Regions from separate parts of the Acuticoccus sediminis genome, predicted to be linked through region 1. Evidence: predicted binding sites of a transcription regulator. Region 1 holds the regulator's gene; the other holds the start of a gene.

Region 1 (4,032 bases):
TCGGCCCGTCCGGCTGCGGCAAGTCGACGTTCCTGCGCTGCTTCAACCGCATGAACGACACGATCCCCGGCTGCCGCGTGCTCGGTGAGATCATGATGGACGGCGAGGACCTCAACGACCATTCGCTGGACGTGGTGCTGCTGCGCGCGCGTGTCGGCATGGTGTTCCAGAAGCCGAACCCGTTCCCGAAGTCGATCTACGAGAACATCTGCTACGGCCCGCGCATCCACGGCCTCGCGCACAAGAAGGCGGACCTCGACGTCATCGTCGAACGGTCGCTGGTCCGCGCCGGTCTCTGGAACGAGGTGAAGGACCGCCTGCACGAGCCTGGCACCGGCCTCTCCGGCGGCCAGCAGCAGCGCCTGTGCATCGCCCGTGCGATCGCGGTGGAGCCGGAAGTCATCCTGATGGACGAGCCGTGCTCGGCGCTCGACCCGATCGCCACCGCGACCGTCGAGGGCCTCATCAAGGAGCTGCGCGAGAACTACACGATCATCATCGTGACGCACTCGATGAGCCAGGCGCAGCGCGTCTCCGACCGGACGGCCTACTTCCACCTCGGCGACCTCATCGAGGAAGGCCCGACGTCGAGCATCTTCAACGACCCGCAGGAGCCGCGTACGCGCGACTACATCTCCGGCGTTTTCGGATAAGTTTAAGCAACCGCCTTTGGTTCGAGTGAGGAGCAGCGCGTTGGTGCTGGCACGTGATCGGGACCGCGAGCTTGTCAGTCTCGCGGCGGAGGTCGCCGAGATGGGCGGCCTCGCTGAACATTTGGTGATGGACTCGGTGACCGCGCTGACGCGCATCGACACGCAGCGTGCGCGCGCCGTCATCGAGGCGGACCAGCGCCTCGACGCGATGCAGCGCAGCGTCGAGAACCATGCCGTCGACCTGATCGCGGCGCACCGTCCGCAAGGCAAGCCGCTGCGCGAGCTGGTCGCGGCGATGCGCATCTCCTCCGACCTCGAACGCGTCGGCGATCTCGCCAAGAACAACGCCAAGCGCGTTCTCGCGATCGAGGGGCGGGCCTACCCGCCGCGCGTGGCGCTCGGCGTCGAGCACATGTCCGACATCGCGCTCGAGCAGATGAAGTCGGTGCTCGACGCGTTCACCTCGCAGGACCTCTCGGCGGCGCTCGACGTGCGCAGCCGCGACGACGAGATCGACGCCATCTACACGTCGATCTTCCGCGAGCTGCTGACGTACATGATGGAGGATCCGCGCAACATCACGTTCTGCACGCACCTCCTGTTCTGCGCCAAGAACATCGAGCGGATCGGCGACCACGCCACCAACATCGCCGAGAACATCCACTATCTCATCACGGGCGAGCAGCCGGTCGAGGCGCGGGCCAAGGGGGACTCCTCGTCGTACCTGTCCGCCGACTGGGCCGAGCCCGAGAACGGTCGCGGAGGCCACTGACTTGCCGCAGGTCATGATCGTCGAGGACGAGGAGCCGCTGGTCCTCGTCCTGCGCTACAACCTCGAGGCGGAAGGCTACGACGTCGAGAGCGCCAGCCGCGGCGACGAGGCGGAGCTGAAGCTCCTGGAGGGCCTGCCGGACCTTCTGATCCTCGACTGGATGCTGCCGGGCCTGTCCGGGATCGAGCTGTGCCGGCGCCTGCGCTCGCGGCCGCAGTCGGAGAACCTGCCGATCATCATGCTGACGGCGCGCGGCGAGGAGACCGAGCGCATCCGCGGCCTCGCGACGGGCGCGGACGACTACGTGGTGAAGCCCTTCTCGACGCCGGAGCTGATGGCCCGGGTCCGCGCCATTCTGCGGCGCACCAAGCCGGCGGTGGTCTCCACGCTGCTGAAGGCCGGCGACATCGAGCTCGACCGCACGACCCACCGCGTGCGCCGCGCGACGCGCGAGGTGCACCTCGGCCCGACCGAGTTCCGCCTGCTGGAGTTCCTGATGCAGTCCCCCGGCCGCGTCTTCACGCGCGAGCAGCTCCTCGACGGGGTGTGGGGGCGGGACGTCTACGTGGACGAGCGCACGGTGGACGTGCACATCGGCCGACTGCGCAAGGCGATCAATCGCGGCAAGGCCAAGGATCCGATCCGCACCGTGCGCGGCGCGGGCTACGCCTTCAACGACCAGTTCCACATCCGCTGAGCGGAGGGGCGTCGCCGGCATCCGGCGTGGGGCGCGCCTCGGCGCGCCTGCCGGCCCCGCCCGATCGGCGGGCCGGCCGTGTCGGCCGCGTCAGTTCGACTTGGTCGAGCGGCGCGACGGGAAGGCCTGCTCGCAGTGCGCGCTGCAGTACGTCTCGCCCACCGCGACGCGGGCGCCGCAGAAACGGAAGTCCGCGCTCGACGGATCGCCCACCGGCCAGCGGCAGTGCGCGGAGGAGAGCTCCATGAGGGTGATGCCGTCGGTCAGGTGCACGACCTCTGCGACCGGCCGGGGCGCGGTCTCCATTTCCGGCTCCTCGACCACTTTGACGGCCACCGCGCCGGCGGCCATTACACGCGGCGCCGCGGCGGGCTTTGCCACCGGCGGCGGCGCACTGCGGGCGCGGGTCGCCCGCGCCTGGGGGGCTTTGACCCGGCCGGAGAGGCCGAGCCGGTGGATTTTGCCGATCACCGCGTTACGGGTCACGCCGCCCAGCGAACTGGCGATTTGCGAGGCGGACATGCCTTCTGCCCACATCTTGCGCAAAACCTCGATCCGCTCGTCGGTCCAGCTCATCGCGAATCCCTTTGCTCACGGCCGATCCACACGCGGTCCACAGCCCAAACCGGTGGGTGCGGGGCACTATGGAGTCGGGCGATGTCTTGCCTTTACCCGCGGAATCGTAAGAGATTTGAGGATTCACGGTCTAGAGTCGGCGAGTCCACGGCGACTCAAACCTTGCTTTTTCCCCAACCATCGGAAAGAAAGCCCGCCTGTTCCGCAGTAGCCCGTTGGGGGCGCTCGGAACGACCTTCGCATACATCGCGAGTGAACCCATGACGACGAACAGCCTGTTCCCGACCTACAACCGCGCTGACATCTCCTTCGAGAAGGGTGAGGGCGTGTGGCTCGTGGGCTCCGACGGGCGACGATACCTCGACATGGGGTCGGGCATCGCCGTCACGGGCGTCGGCCACGCGCACCCGCACCTCGTCGCCGTGCTGCAGGAGGCGGCCACGAAGGTCTGGCACACGTCCAACCTCTACCGCATTCCCGAGCAGGAGCGCCTCGCCGACCGGCTGACCGCCGCGACGTTCGCCGAGCGCGTCTTCTTCTGCAACTCGGGCGCCGAGGCGAACGAGGCCGCGATCAAGACCGCGCGCCGCTATCAATATGTGAGCGGGCACCCCGAGCGGACGCGCATCATCACCTTCACGGGCGCCTTCCACGGCCGCACGCTGGGCGCGCTCGCGGCCACGGGCGTCGCCAAGTACATGGAGGGCTTCGGCGAGCCCGCGCCCGGATTCGACAAGCTGCCGCTCGGCGACATCGACGCGGTGAAGGCCGCCGTCGGCCCGGAGACCGCCGCGATCATGGTCGAGCCCGTGCAGGGCGAGGGCGGGATCCAGATGGTCGACCGCGGCTTCCTGCAGGCGCTGCGGCAGATCTGCGACGACAACGGACTGGTCCTGATCTTCGACGAGATCCAGACCGGCGTCGGCCGCTTCGGCACTCTCTTCGCCTACGAGGCGCTGGGCGTGACGCCGGACGTCCTGACCTCCGCCAAGGGTCTCGGCGGCGGTTTCCCGATCGGCGCGTGCCTCGCCACCGCCGCGGTGGGCGATGCGATGACGCCGGGCACCCACGGCACCACCTTCGGCGGCACCCCGCTCGCCTGCGCCGTCGCCAACGGCGTGCTCGACGTGATCCTCGCCGATGGCTTCCTCGACGAGGTGAAGCGCAAGGGGGCCTTCCTCATGCAGTCGCTGTCGAGCGTCGTCGACTCGCACCCCGAGGTGTTCGAGGGCGTGCGCGGAGAAGGGCTGATGATCGGCGTCAAATGCCGCGTCGCGGCGGCCGACGTCGCGACGGCGGCGCGCGATGCCGGCCTGCTCGTCATTCCGGCGGGC
Region 2 (4,032 bases), on a different contig from region 1:
TCACGCGGATCGGCAGGAGCTGGTCGTTGTTGGAGGCGCGGAAGGGCGCCCAGGCGAGACCCTCGAGCACGGCCTTCTCCTCGGCGACGTCACCGGCGGAATCCTCGGTGCCGTAGGTCAGGAAGAAGGTCTTGATCTTCTCCTTCACGTCGGCCGGCAGGTCCTTGCGCCACACGATCGGGTCGGAGGGGATCAGCGGCGACTTCCAGATGATCTTGATCTTCTCGAAGGCCTTGGGGTTGTTGGCCTCGATGCGGGCGAGGTTCTCGGTGTTGTTCGCCGCCGCGTCGACCTGGCCGTTGGCGACGGCCATGGCGTTCGTCTCGTGGTTGGCGTTCGTCACGTTCTTGAAGCACGCCTTCGGGTCGACGCCGTTGGCCGCGAACACGAAGGTCGTCGGGACGAGGAAGCCGGAGGTGGAGTTCGGGTCACCGAGGCCGAAGTTCAGCGACTGGTCGCACTTCAGGAGATCGTCGAGCGAGTTGAGCGGCGAATCCTTCGGGGCGAGGATCAGCGACCAGTAGCCGGGGTTGCCGGCCGCATCGACGGTCTGGACGAAGATCTCGCCGTCCGAACGGTCGACGGCTTCCATCGCCGACTTGTTGCCGAACCAGGCGACCTGCACCTTGCCGAAGCGCATGCCCTCGATGACGCCGGCATAGTCGGACGCGAAGAACGGGTTCACGGGCATGCCGATCGCCGCTTCCATGTCCGACAGGAACGGCTCCCACTGCTTGCGCAGGTTCTGCTGCGACTCGGTGGAGATGATGCCGAAGTTGATCTCGGTCACCTCTTGCGCCACGGCGGGCGCCGCGATCGCGAACGACAGGGCCGCCGCGCCAAGCGTCTTGACGATGTTCATCGTGCTTCTCCTCATGTGGTTTTTCGGATCAGGCGGTGGCCAGCTTCGGGCCGTGCAGGATCCCTTCGCGTGAGGCGTGCGGCTGGAAGGGTGCGTCGGGCAGCACCAGCTCCTCGGACGCCTCGCCGTAAAGCTCTTTCAGGAAGTCGGAGGTCAGCGCCGTGGAGGGGCCGTCGAAGGCGACCGCCCCGTCCCGCAGCGCGATCGTGCGCGGGCAGTAGCGCCGCGCATACTCCACCTGGTGAAGCGAGACGAGGACGGTGATGCCCTCGTCGCGGTTGATGGTGGCAAGGGTCTCCATGACCTTCTTCGCCGAGGCCGGATCGAGCGAGGCGATCGGCTCGTCGGCGAGGATCACCTTCGCCTTCTGGACCAGGGCCCGGGCGATGGCGGCGCGCTGCTGCTGGCCGCCGGAGAGCGTCGAGGCGCGCCGGTGGGCCGTGTGGGCGATGCCGACGCGGTCGAGCGCCACGAGCGCGGCCTGCTTCTCCGCCCGGGTGAAGAGGCCGAGCGTCCCGCGCCACTGCGGCACATGGCCGAGCACGCCGACGAGGACGTTGGTGATCACCGCGAGGCGGTTCACCAGGTTGAACTGCTGGAAGATCACACCGACACCGCGGCGGATCGTCTTCGCGTCGGCGGAGAGGCGGCCGTTGTGCTGCATCGTGCGCTCGCCGATCCGCACCAGCCCGCCCCGGGCATCGCCGCGGACGAGCCCGGCGATGTGCCGGATCAGCGTCGACTTTCCGGAGCCGGACGCGCCGATCAGCGCGACCATCTCGCCCGCCTCGACCGACAACGAGACGGCGTTCAGGGCCTTCTGGCCGCTGAACGACTTCGACAACTCTTCGACGCGAACGTCCGCCATGGGCACCTCGTTTGCTGGAGGTCCCTTAACGGTCGGACTTAACGGATATGTGCAGGTACGATGACGGTTCGGTGACGGTGGAACCGGCTGGTATCGTGTGACTTTACTTGCGGCAATCTGCGCCGCCGTCCGCGAACCTCCGCCGGCGGCCCGCAGAACGCGACGGTTTCCGTCAAACGCGTCGACAATGCCGGGCCAACTTCGGGCGTTGAGGGGACGGACACGCGCCCGGGACCGTGCCGGGTCAGGGCCGCCCTCCCCGACCCGTCGTCAGGTATGGCGGCGCAGCGCCTCGTTGAGCAGCCTCAGTACGGTCTCGACGCCGCCGACGCCGCTCGTCGCGATCTTGTACTCGATGGCCGCTTGCAGCTCGCTGTCGATCTCCGCCGTCATGGACAGATGATCGTAGGCCACGTCGGGCGCCTCCGACGGGTCGTCGTCACTCTCGAAGAAGGGTGGGTTTTGCCTCAGCATCAGCACAGACCTCTGGACCCACGAGCATCAATCTCACGACGCTAGCAACGGAATGGCCCCGATGGCAACCTGTAATATCATATGATCTAAATTTTACGTTGATTATCGTCCAACATAAGTGAGATCGATCGAGCGGTGCCGCCCGCCGTCCCGGTGCTCGATGAGGTAAAGTGCCTGCCAGGTGCCGAGCCGCAGGCGGCCGGCGGCGACTGCGATCGTCACCGCCGTATCCGACAGCATCGCCTTGATATGGCCCGGCATGTCGTCCGTGCCTTCGAGGCTGTGGACGTAGGGCCGGTTGCGGGGGGCGAGGCGGTCGAGCGCGTCCAGAAGGTCGGTCTGGACGTCGGGATCGGCATTTTCCTGCACGGTGAGCGACGCGGTGGTGTGGGAGACGAACGCGTTGAGCAATCCGTCGCCGAGCGCGTTGTCGCGCAGGAAGCTGCGCAGCGCGGCGGTGACGTCCGTGAAGCCCGGGCCGCGGGTCGCGACGTCGATGCGGCCGTGGACGACCCGGCCGACCGCGGCCTCTCCCAGAGTCTCGACGTGGATCAATTCGTCCCGGCCGTCAGCGCGTCGACGAGACCGCGGAAGCTGCGCAGGGCGTAGCCGGTGACCTCGACGGCGTCGTCGATGTCCCGCCGGGCCTTTTCGACGTCGATCCGGTCGTCGGGGCTCGCCGTGGCGACAGGCGCCGGGCCCGCCTCCCCGTCGGCATTGGCGCCGATCTCCGCACCGCCACGGGCGATGGCGGCGATCTGGCCGAGGCGCCGCTCGAGCACCTCGACGCGGGCCTTGAGGCGGCGGTTCTCGTCCAGAAGTGCCGTGGCGGGCGCCTCGGCGTCCTTCGCCGGCACCAGCGTCTCGCAGACCCAGCCCGAATCTCCGGCGCTGCAGGAGGCGATCTCGCCGGTCTCCCGATCGAGGCGCAGGATGTTGGGGCCGGACGGCTCCATCTGGAAGCGTCCGGACTGTGCCGCCGCGGGCGCCGCGAGGACGCTCGCGAGGGCCACCACCGTCAAGCCTTGCCGTACGGCCATGATCGTCCTCCCCGCACGGACAACGCCGTGCGTTACTGTTCGATCCTCAGCGCGGTGAAGCGCAGGGCGCCGTTGGCGCTGGAGAGCGTGAGAAGCGCGGTGTTGCGGTTCTTCTCCTTGAGGGCCTCGATCTGCTCGGCGACGTCCTGCGGCGAGCTCACGGGCTTCTGTCCGACCTCGATGATCACGTCGCCCGCGGTGATCCGCTTCTCGGCCGCGAGGCTTCCCTCCTCGATGTCGACCACCAGCACGCCCTTGACGTCGGCGTCGATCTTGTAGGTCGACCGGAGCTCGTCGGTGATCGCCGAGAGGCCCATGCCGAGCAGCGTCACCTTCGGGGTCGTGTCGGGATCGGCAACGACCGGGTCCTCGGTCGTCGGCGCCTCCTCGGCCTGCGGCTCGGGTTCGGCGGCAGCAGCGGCGGCCGCGGCGCGCGCCTCGTCCTCGGCGAGCAGGCCGATTTCGACCGAAACGGTGATCTCCTCGCCGTCGCGCTGGACGCCGAGGTCGACCGCGCGGCCGATCTCCGTCTGCGCCACCAGCAGCGGGAGCTGGCGCATCTCCTGGATCTCGTGACCGTCATAGCGCAGCACGACGTCGCCGGTGCGCAGACCGGCCGTCTCGGCCGGTCCCTCCGCCGTCACGCCGGCGACGAACGCCCCATGCGGCTTTTCGAGCCCGAGGCTCGTCGCGAGCTCCGGCGTCACCTTCTGCAGGCGCACGCCGAGCCAGCCGCGGCGCGTCTCGCCGTACTGGCGAAGCTGGTCGATCACCGCGGTCGCGATCTC

Evidence for each region. The regulator PhoB, encoded in region 1, activates phosphate uptake and scavenging genes when phosphate is short. The targets are predictions, from matches to a motif close to TGTCATNNANCTGTCAT.
Region 2: a site for PhoB is predicted at 1,791-1,807, ahead of phnC (phosphonate ABC transporter ATP-binding protein). Genes of this name have one in related genera too.

Annotation. Positions count from the first base shown of each region.
Region 1 covers NZ_QHHQ01000001.1:284,487-288,518, reverse strand. Annotated here, with positions in the region: gene pstB (phosphate ABC transporter ATP-binding protein PstB) at 1-653, shown strand, start outside; gene phoU (phosphate signaling complex protein PhoU) at 697-1,425, shown strand; gene phoB (phosphate regulon transcriptional regulator PhoB) at 1,427-2,122, shown strand; gene DLJ53_RS01165 (GcrA family cell cycle regulator) at 2,213-2,698, opposite strand; gene DLJ53_RS01160 (aspartate aminotransferase family protein) at 2,959-4,032, shown strand, end outside.
Region 2 covers NZ_QHHQ01000003.1:751,785-755,816, forward strand. Annotated here, with positions in the region: gene phnD (phosphonate ABC transporter substrate-binding protein) at 1-877, opposite strand, end outside; gene phnC (phosphonate ABC transporter ATP-binding protein) at 891-1,730, opposite strand; gene DLJ53_RS17645 (hypothetical protein) at 2,001-2,204, opposite strand; gene DLJ53_RS17650 (secondary thiamine-phosphate synthase enzyme YjbQ) at 2,307-2,759, opposite strand; gene DLJ53_RS17655 (hypothetical protein) at 2,756-3,244, opposite strand; gene DLJ53_RS17660 (Do family serine endopeptidase) at 3,277-4,032, opposite strand, start outside.